2 regions of the Mesorhizobium sp. M4A.F.Ca.ET.090.04.2.1 genome follow, and region 1 is predicted to be linked to the other one. Evidence: riboswitches for the same ligand, from Rfam matches in the RefSeq annotation. Region 1 holds a riboswitch; the other holds the start of a gene.

Region 1 (5,484 bases):
CCGTCACCGTCGCGCCGCGGATGGCGAGCTCGAAGGCGGCGGTGAGGCCGGCGACGCCGGCCCCTCTGACCAGCACCTTCATGACCGCTCACGCCCCTGTGGTATGGGCGGTGCGCCGATCTCGTCCGCCGGCACGTAGAGATCGCCGCCTTCGCGATATTTCGCCGCCATCGCCGCCATGCCCTCTTTCTGCGCCTCGGCGCGGATGTCGTGGGAAATGCGCATGGAGCAGAATTTCGGCCCGCACATCGAGCAGAAATGCGCCAGCTTGTGCGCCTCCTTGGGCAAGGTCTCGTCGTGGAACGAGCGCGCCGTTTCGGGGTCGAGCGACAGGTTGAACTGGTCTTCCCAGCGGAACTCGAACCGCGCGCGGGAAAGGGCATCGTCCCTGACCTTCGCCGCCGGATGGCCCTTGGCGAGATCCGCGGCATGCGCAGCGATCTTATAGGTGATCACGCCGGTCTTGACGTCGTTGCGGTCGGGCAGGCCGAGATGTTCCTTCGGCGTGACGTAGCAGAGCATTGCCGTGCCGAACCAGCCGATCATGGCAGCACCTATGCCGGAGGTGATGTGATCGTAGCCCGGCGCGATGTCAGTCGTCAGCGGCCCCAGCGTATAGAACGGCGCCTCGCCGCAGACGGCGAGCTGCTTGTCCATGTTCTGCTTGATCTTGTGCATCGGCACATGACCGGGCCCCTCGATCATCACCTGGCAGTCCTTGGCCCAGGCGATCTGAGTCAGCTCGCCTAGCGTTTCCAGCTCGGCGAACTGCGCGGCGTCGTTGGCGTCGGCGATCGAGCCCGGACGAAGCCCGTCGCCGAGCGAGAAGGACACGTCGTAGGCGCGACAGATGTCGCAGATCTCGGCGAAGTGTTCGTAGAGGAAGCTCTCCCGGTGATGGTGCAGGCACCATTTGGCCATGATCGAGCCGCCGCGCGAGACGATCCCGGTCACCCGGTCGACGGTCAGCGGGATATAGTGCAGCCGCACGCCGGCGTGGATGGTGAAATAGTCGACGCCCTGCTCGGCCTGCTCGATCAGCGTGTCGCGATACACCTCCCAGGTCAGGTCCTCGGCGATGCCGCCCACCTTTTCCAGCGCCTGGTAAAGCGGCACCGTGCCGATCGGCACCGGCGCATTGCGCACGATCCATTCGCGAATGTTGTGGATGTTGCGGCCCGTGGAAAGATCCATCACCGTGTCGGCGCCCCAGCGGATCGCCCACACCATCTTCTCGACCTCTTCGGCCATCGACGAGGTGACGGCGGAGTTGCCGATATTGGCGTTGATCTTGACCAGGAAATTGCGGCCAATGATCATCGGCTCGCTCTCGGGATGATTGATGTTGGCGGGAATGATCGCCCGTCCGCGCGCCACTTCGTCGCGCACGAATTCCGGCGTGACGAAGTCGGGGATCGCCGCGCCGAAGGCTTCGCCGTCGCGCTTAAGCTTGCCGCGCAGGGCCTCGCGGCCCAGATTCTCGCGGATCGCGACGAACTCCATCTCGGGCGTGATGATGCCGGCGCGCGCATAGGCAAGCTGGGTCACCGCCTTGCCGGCCTTGGCCCGCAGCGGCCGATTGCGGACCGGAAATTCCGGCGTCAGGCGCTCGCCCGTCGCGAACCCGTTGTCTTCCGGCCGCACGTGGCGGCCGTCATAGGCCTCGACATCTCCGCGCGCCGCGATCCAGTCCTGCCGAGGCCGGGCGAGGCCCCTTTCGATGTCCGTTTCGATCGCAGGGTTGGTATAGGGGCCGGAGGAGTCATAGACCGTCACCGGCGGCTCGCCGGCGGTCGGATGGACGGCGATCTCGCGCATCGGCACCCTGATCCGCGGGTGGAGGCTGCCTTGCTTGTGGATCTTGCGTGAGGCGGGCAGCGGTCCCGTCGACACGGTGGGGGTGAGGGCATTCATCTTGAGGCTCCTTTGCTCATGCATTGGAGACCCAGTTCTGTGCCGGAAGGATGAAAAGACGCTTTGGTCGCCCTGCCGAAACAGGACCTCGGGCATAGACTCCCGCGAAGCGCTTGCACCGTCCCTACGCCAGTATGAACTGGATCAGGTTCAACGGGTCACTGCGCCGCGAAAGCCAGCAGTATCTCAGCCCCTTGCCGGGACTCCCCTGGTGAATGCCTCAGGTTGGACGGGCGGGCGCCACTTTGTCAAGCCGTGTTCGGCCAGTCATCTCATACAGTCAGTCTGTCCCGTCAGCACCGCTACCCGGCTAGATCCCGACCACCAGGGCGCCGCCGCTGAGACCCGCACCTGCCGCCGCCAGGAGAACCTTTTCGCCTGGCCTAAACGGCTGCTTCCGATGCGCGAGCGACAGCGAGAGCGGGATCGTCGCGGCGGAGGAATTGCCGTATTCGACGATCGTCTTGACGATCGCACGATCATCGATACCGAGGTTTCGCCCGACGGCATCGAAGATGCGGACGTTGGCCTGATGCGGTGCGAACCGGTCGATGTCTTGCGGTCGCATGCGGGCAGCAGTGAGCGCCTCCCGCGAGCAGGCGGTCATCATCTCGACCGCCTTGGCGAACACTTCGCGGCCGTCGGTGATCGTCATCCGGGTCTCAGCGAGATCGAGGTCGGCGTGGAAGGGCTTGTTGCTTCCGCCCGCCGGAATCTGGATCAGCCCGTAGCGCGATCCATCGGAATCAACCGATGCGCCGAGAATGCCCCGATCCGGTTCATCGCCGGGCCCGATCACCACGGCGCCGGCGGCATCGGCGAACAAAACCGCGCTGGCGCGCTCGGCCGGGTTGATGCGGCGGCTAAGGATGTTCGCGGCAATGACGATGGCGGCTTTGCCGTGCAGGCGGGTGAAGCCATCGGCAAACATAAGCGCATAGATGAAGCCGGCGCAGGCGCCGGTCAGATCGATCGCGCCGGCGCGGCTCAGTCCCAACCGATGCGCGACCAGCGGCGCGCTGGGCGGCAGGAGGTGATCAGGCGTCGAGGTGGCAAGCAACAGAAGACCGATGTCGCCGCGGTCGATGCCGGCATTCGTCAGCGCCATGTCGCCGGCTTGCGCGGCAAGGCCCGACAGTGTGTCGTCGTCGGTTGCCCAGAAGCGCGACCGTATCCCGGTGCGCCGCTCGATCCAGCCGGGCTCGAGCCCGAGACGATCTTCGATCTCCTGATTCTCGACCCTGCGCGCCGGCGCATGATGGCCGAACCCGAGAAGGCGCGACGACCTGCTCATGGCTTAGCGCCGAAGCGTTCCCCGGCCTCCTCGATGGCGTCATAGAGACCGTCGAGTTCTTCGCCGGTGATGCAATAGGGCGGCAGAAGATAGAGGACATTGCCGAGCGGACGCACCAGCAGCCCGCGCTCGAGGAAGAAAGCGCGCAGCTTCGGCCCGATCTCGGCCAGATAGCCGGCGGAGCCGGTGCGCAGATCGAGAGCCGCGATCGTCCCGGTTGCGCGGCTGTCGGTGAAAAAAGGATTGTCACGAAAACGATGAAGCCCTGCGGCCTGTCTTGCACTCAGGGCCGCGACCCGCTCGGCCACCGGTTCGTCACGCCAGATCTCGACATTGGCGAGTGCGGCCGCGCAGGCCATCGGATTGGCAGTGTAGGAACTCGAGTGGAAGAATGTCTTCTTCCGGTCCTCGGAATAATGGGCCTGGAAGATGGCATCGGTGGCAATCGTCGCCGCCAGCGGGATTGCGCCGCCCGTCAGCCCTTTCGAGGTGCACAGAATGTCCGGTGAGATTGATGCCTGCTCGCAGGCGAACATGGTTCCGGTGCGGCCCCAGCCGGTCATCACCTCGTCGGCGATCAGCAGCGTGCCAGAGGCCTCGGCGATCTTCTTCAACTCGGCCAGAACCCATGCCGGATACATCAGCATGCCGCCGGCGCCGAGCACCAGCGGCTCGACGATCAGCGCGGCTGCGTGCCGGTCGCGGGAGACTGCCTCGAACCGATCGAGCGTCTCCTGCTCGCGCCCGGCAGCCGGGAAGGGGATGGTGTCGACCTCGAACAACAGGGGCTCGTAGGCAGCGTTGAACACGCCGCGAGCGCCGACGCTCATCGTGCCGATGGTGTCGCCATGATAGCTGTGCTCCATGACGACGATGCGCGAGCGCGGCGCGTCGATATTGCGGAAGTAGCCGAGTGCCATCTTCAGCGCGACCTCGACGGAGGTCGAGCCGCTGTCGGAATAGAACACCCGTTCGAGGCCGGCCGGAGCGAGGCCGACAAGCGCCCTGGCCAGGCGTTCGGCCGGCTCGTGGGTGAAGCCAGCGAAGATGATCTGGTCGAGGCTCGCCGCGGTCGTCTCGATGGCCTTGATGATGCGGGGATGGCGGTGGCCGTGGGTGACGACCCACCAGGAGGAAATGGCATCCAGGATGCACGTGCCGTCGGCCTTGTAGAGGTAGGCGCCTTCCGTCCGGACGATTTCGGGGATGGCGGGCTCGAGCGCGTGCTGGGTGAAGGGATGCCACACATCGGACTGCGGCATCATTCGCCTCCCGCAATCGCTGTGAGGTCGAAGCCGGTAATCATCGCCTCCCTTAGATTCTCACTCGTCAGCGGATCGAGCAGCGGCAGCCTGCCAAGCTGGCGCACGCCGCTGAATTCCACGATTGTTCTCTGCGTGTCGGCCACCTCATCGCCGATGAAGGCAATGCCGATGAGCGGGATGGATCGGGCCCTGAGCGCCTCGATCGACAGGAGGGTGTGGTTGATCGTGCCGAGCTTGGTACGGGCGCACAGGATGACCGGCACTCGCCACTGCGCGAAGATGTCGATGAATTTAGTGCGCCGGTTGAGCGGCACCATCAGTCCCCCGGCGCCTTCGATGACGAGCGGGCCCGGCAAGTCCGGAAGCGACAGCTCTGCGGCGTCTATCGCGACGCCGTCGAGTTCGGCTGAACGATGCGGCGATAGCGGCTCCTTCAGGCGATACACTTCGGGCAGCACGCGCCCCGGCGGCAAGCCGGCGAGCCGTTCCACGACCTGGCTGTCGGTCTCCTCGTCGAGGCCCGATTGCACCGGCTTCCAGTAGAAGCCGTCGAGCAGGCAGGCGAGCCCGGCCGAAAACACCGTTTTGCCGATCCCGGTATCTGTTCCGGTGATGACGATGCGCTTGGTCATGCCGCCGCCAACACCTCGAAGAGCGCCTCGACCATGGCCGAAATGTCGGCCTCGTCGACATTCAGCGTCAGCGAAATGCGCAGGCGCGATGTGCCCTCGGGGACGGTCGGCGGACGAATGCCGCGAATGTCGAAACTGCGCGCCTGCAGCGCCGCCGCCACCGCCATGGTGCGCCCGTTGTCGCCGATGACGAAGGGCTGGATCTGCGAGCCGCTGGGGGCTACGCCGCAGCGCTCGGCCAATTGGCGGCCCGCGAAGGCAACGCGCTCCTGCAACTGGGCACGGCGTTGGGGCTCGTCGGACAGCATGGCAATCGCCTCGCGCGCTGCCACGGCCATCAGCGGCGATGGCGCGGTGGAGTAGATGAATGGCCGACAGC
Region 2 (4,850 bases), on a different contig from region 1:
CAGGCGCCTCTCCTTGCCCGCAAGGCCGACACGCGCCAGCGCATCGGCAATTGCCGCATGGTCGGCATCAGTGAGGCTGAGCGACGGCGAGCGGCCGAGCCCGACATTCCGCTCCACCGAAAGATGGGCGAACAGATTGTTCTCCTGGAACACCATCGAGACCGGCCTCACCGAAGGCGGCGCGGCGCTGACATCGCCACCGTCGATCAGCACGCGGCCGGATCCTGGCATCTCGAAACCAGCCACCAGGTTGAGCAGCGTCGACTTTCCCGAACCGCTCGGCCCCATGATGGCGGTGATCTTCGAGGCGGCGAACCCGACGTCGAAACGGAACGGCGCTTCGCCATAGCTGAACGAAGCGTCCTCGAGCCGGACGGCCGCGCCTTTCGCCCCGACTTCCTTCGCCGGCGTCATGATTTCTCTCCTTGCCCGAGGCGATCGGCGGCAAGCACCAGCGCCAGGCAGACGAGACCGAGCAGCAAGGCAAGGCCGGCGGCGTCGGCGGTGCGATAGCTGCCCATGCGCGCCAGCAGAAGATAGGGCAAGGTCTGCACGGAATCGCTGCCGAACAGCGCGATTACGCCGAGATCGCCGAGCGACAGGGCCATGGCGAAGGCGAAGCCGGTTGCGAGCGGCCGCCTGAGCGACGGCCAGTCGACCAGGCTGAGCCGGTTCCAGCCTGATATGCCGAGCAGCAGGCAGAGCCTCTCGTGGCGCTCGCTTGCTGCATCGTAGGCGGGGCGGATCGCGCGGATGGCAAAGGGCATCGCCATCACCGCGTTGACTGCGACGACCATCACCGGGGCGAGGGCAAAGACGTCGCTGACCGTACGCAAAAGCAGGAACCAGCCGGCGCCGACGACGATGGGCGGTACGACGAGGACGAACCCGGCACCGGTATCCGTTGCGTGCTCCAGCAATGTCTTGCGGCCGGCACAGCGCTTCAGGGCCAGCGCCCGGCGCGCCGCGATCAGCGCCAGCGACATCGCCACCGCGAGCGACGCCGACAGGAAGGCCAGCACCACGCTGGTCTGCGTCGCCTGCCGCACCGCGCTCTCGCCGGCGAGCCGGCCGAGATCGGCGCCGAGGCCCGCCGCGACCGTGGCCGCCATCGGTCCGGCGACGAACAGCAGCGCGAGCACGATCAGAGCCGCGTTCAGCGAGGTTTCCGCCGGGCTCGCCGAAAAGTACCGGCGCGGCGCCACCGGCAGGTTGGCGTCGCCGACGGTGTTGGCGCCGAGCCGCGTCAGTGCAAGCACTACGGCGAAGGTCAGCGCGATCTGCAGCAGCGTCAGCGTCACCGCCCGCGCCGGATCGAAATCGAAGCGCAGCGCCTGGTAGATGGCGACCTCCAGCGTCGTGGCGGCCGGCCCGCCGCCGAGCGTCAGCACGATGGTGAAGGAGGTGATGCAAAGCATGAAGACCAGCCCGGAGACACCGGGCAGCGCTGCCCGCAACGCCGGCCATTCGATCAGCCGGAAGGCGGGCCGACCGCCCATGCCGAGCTGGCTTGCCAATCGCCAGTGATTGGCCGGCACCGTGCCCAGCGCCTCGAGGAACAGCCGCGTGGCCAGGGGCAAGTTGAAGAAGACATGGGCAACGAGGATGCCGGACAGTCCGTAGATGCCCGGCCAGTTCCGTCCGCCGAGCAGGCCGGCGAAATAGCCGGCATTGCCGTAGAGCGCCAGGATGCCGAGCGCCGCGACAATGGCCGGCAGCGCCAGCGGCAGGGCGAAGAGCTGCAGGATCAGCCCGCGGCCCGGAAAAAGCGGATGCCGGGAGAGCGCGCGCGCGACGAACAGCGCCGGCACAACGGAAAGCAGGGTCGACAACAGCGCCTGCCAGAGTGTGAAGCGGACGACGCGCAGGATATAGGGATCGAAGGCCGAGGCGGCGCCGGAGAAATCATGCGCGCCTTCAAGGACGAGGCCGGCGAACGCCCCGCCGATCAGCAAGGTGATGGCGCCTAGCGCGGCGATGCCGGCGGTGATGCGGGGGTCAGAGCGAGGCGCGAGCTGCACGCTGCACCCTGGCGGAACTTAGCGAAAGCCGCGTTCCTTCGCCCCCCCCTCTGTCCTGCCGGACATCTCCCCCTCTAGGGGGGAGATCAGCAGCGTCGACGCCGCGTTCCATCCCACACCGCCAAAGGTTGGCGAAAACCGCCGTGACAGCCAATCTCCCCCCTTGAGGGGGAGATGTCCGGCAGGACAGAGGGGGGTGGCTTGGCGCAGACATCGAGGCGATCGAAAGCCTACTTGCTCATCGCCGCCAGCCATTCGTCCACCCAGGCCTTGCGGTTGGCGGCGACCTCATCGGCGCTGAACAGCAAGGTCTTGGTCGGCTTGACCAATTTGTCGAAGGCCGGATTGAGCGGCTTGTCGGTCTTACCGGCCGGGAACATCCAGTTGGTCTCGGGGATGACATCCTGGAATTTCGGGCCGGTCATGAAGGCGATGAACTTCTCCGCCAGCGGATTCTTCGCCCCTGTCGTGGTGATGCCGGCAACCTCGATCTGCAGATATTCGCCCTCCTCGAAGGACGCGGCCTGGTAGCGTTCAGTTTTCTCGGCGACCATGTGATAGGCCGGCGAGGTGGTGTAGGACAGCACCATCGGCGCCTCGCCCTTGGTAAACAGGCCATAGGCCTCGCTCCAGCCCGGCGTCACCGTCAGCACCTTGGACTTGAGCTTGGCCCAGGCTTCCGGCGCCTTGTCGCCATAGACCGACTTGACCCAGAGCAGCAGGCCGAGGCCGGGCGTCGAGGTGCGTGGATCCTGGATGACGATCTTGTCGGTGGCGCTGCCCTCGACCAGTTCCTTCAGGCTCTTCGGCGGGACTTTCAGCTTTTCGGTGTCGTAGACGACGGCGAAATAGCCATAGTCGAACGGCACGAATGTGTCGTCGCTCCAGTTGCCGGGGACATTGAGGCCGGACACGTCGCCATGCGGCGCGAACAGGCCGCTCGCCTTGGCTTCGGCCGTCAGGTTGGTGTCGAGGCCGAGCACGATGTCGGCCTTGGTCGCCGCGCCCTCCAGCTTGACGCGGTTGAGTAACGCCACGCCATCGGCGACCGAGACGAATTCGAGATCGCAGCCGCATTCGGCCTCGAATTCCTTCTTTACCGCCGGGCCGGGACCCCAGTCGGCGGTGAAGCTCTCATAGGTATAGACGGTGAGCTTGTCCTTCGCGGCCGCCGGACCCGCCAGAAGCGAAACCAGGCCGGTTGCCAGAACAAGGTGGGACAAGAGCGTGCGCATCGGCGCCTCCTTCGTTGGTATTGAAAGGAATTGAGGCGCCGGATGGTCCGAGACGTCTAATCCCTCCGCCGGTACAAACCGGATCAGGTTCAGCGGGTTGGCGGTTGCCTCTCAGCCGGTCCGCGAAAACCCGCGTCCGGCACCCCGTTAGAGCGTTTCGACACATAGGCCCGGGCACGGCACCGCGCAAGCGGAAGTTTGCCGGGTGCCTGCACCCCCGGCTTCCGTTTCTCGGGCGGGGCTGGTAAGGGCGACGCCCATGGGCACATTCACCATCCTGCTTGGCGGCGACCTCGTCCGCACGCCGCGGCTCGACAGCCAGCTGGCCGGCGCGCGCGTCATCGCCGCCGATGGCGGCATCGGCCATGCCCGCATGCTGGGCCTGACGCCTGAGCTCTGGGTCGGCGATTTCGATTCCGTGCCGCCGGATTTGCCGGATGATCTGGCCGCCGTGCCACGCCAGGTGTTTCCGGCCGAGAAGGACAAGACGGACGGCGAGTTGGCGATCGCCGCCGCCCTCGAGCGCGGCGCCACCGGCCTCGTGCTGGCCGGCGCCTTCGGCGGCAAGCGCGCTGACCACGCCTTCCTGCATCTGGCACTCGCGGTTCGCCTGGCCGAGGCCGGCATGAGCGTGGTTATGACCAGCGGCGCGCAGGAAGGCATTCCGCTTTTGCCTGGCAAGGCCGGCTTCGACTATGCCGACGGCACGCTGTTTTCGGTGCTCGGCTTCTCCGACCTTTCCGGCCTGAGCGTCGCCGGCGCCAAATGGCCGCTCGATCACGTCGAGGTGACGTTCGGCTCGTCGCTGACTATATCAAACGAGGTCAAGGGGCGGCTTGAGATCGCGCTCGGCCACGGGCGCGCGTTGCTGCTCGCTCACCCCTATCCCCTTCCTGAAAGCTGACATGGCCCCGCCTCTTCTCAATCTCGACGGGATAAGACTGACCTTCGGCGGCACGCCGCTGCTCGATGGCGCGGCGCTCAGCGCGTCCGCCGGCGACAAGATCGCGCTGGTCGGCCGCAACGGCTCCGGCAAGTCGACGCTGCTCAAGATCGCCGCCGGCATGATCGAACCACAGGATGGCGAGGTGTTCCGCCAGCCTTCGGCGACGGTGCGTTACCTGCCGCAAATGCCCGACATGGATGGCTTCGCCAATGTGCGCGCCTATGTCGAGGCAGGGCTCGGACCGGCCGACGATCCCTACCGCGCCACCTATCTGATGGAGCATCTTGGCCTGACCGGCGAGGAGCGGCCAAACGACCTTTCCGGCGGCGAGGCGCGCCGCGCGGCCCTTGCCCGCGTCATGGCGCCGGAGCCCGACATTCTGCTGCTGGACGAGCCGACCAACCATCTCGACCTGTCGGTGATCGAATGGCTGGAAGAGGAGCTTGCCCGCACCTCCTCTGCGGTGATCCTGATTTCGCACGACCGTCGTTTTCTCGAGCGCGTATCGCGCGCCACTGTCTGGCTCGACCGCGGCCAGACCAAACGGCTGGACAAGGGTTTCGGCCATTTCGAGGAATGGCGCGACCAGGTGCTGGAAGAGGAAGAGCGCGAGCAGCACAAGCTCGGCCGCCAGATCGTGCGCGAGGA

Evidence for each region. A riboswitch is a leader RNA that binds a small molecule or an ion and turns the genes downstream of it on or off. The one in region 1 is predicted to bind thiamine pyrophosphate.
Region 2: it holds a riboswitch for thiamine pyrophosphate, as region 1 does, so the genes downstream of both, thiB (thiamine ABC transporter substrate binding subunit) here and thiC (phosphomethylpyrimidine synthase ThiC) in region 1, are expected to answer to the same signal.

Annotation. Positions count from the first base shown of each region.
Region 1 is NZ_RZOT01000365.1:71-5,554, forward strand. It holds partial or broken gene EN781_RS22780 (FAD-dependent oxidoreductase) at 1-82, opposite strand, end outside; gene thiC (phosphomethylpyrimidine synthase ThiC) at 79-1,914, opposite strand; TPP riboswitch at 2,018-2,134, opposite strand; gene EN781_RS22790 (beta-ketoacyl-ACP synthase III) at 2,225-3,208, opposite strand; gene EN781_RS22795 (adenosylmethionine--8-amino-7-oxononanoate transaminase) at 3,205-4,470, opposite strand; gene bioD (dethiobiotin synthase) at 4,470-5,105, opposite strand; partial or broken gene EN781_RS22805 (8-amino-7-oxononanoate synthase) at 5,102-5,484, opposite strand, start outside.
Region 2 is NZ_RZOT01000419.1:616-5,465, forward strand. It holds gene thiQ (thiamine ABC transporter ATP-binding protein) at 1-414, opposite strand, end outside; gene thiP (thiamine/thiamine pyrophosphate ABC transporter permease) at 411-2,021, opposite strand; gene thiB (thiamine ABC transporter substrate binding subunit) at 2,252-3,256, opposite strand; TPP riboswitch at 3,300-3,413, opposite strand; gene EN781_RS24450 (thiamine diphosphokinase) at 3,516-4,160, shown strand; partial or broken gene EN781_RS24455 (ATP-binding cassette domain-containing protein) at 4,162-4,850, shown strand, end outside.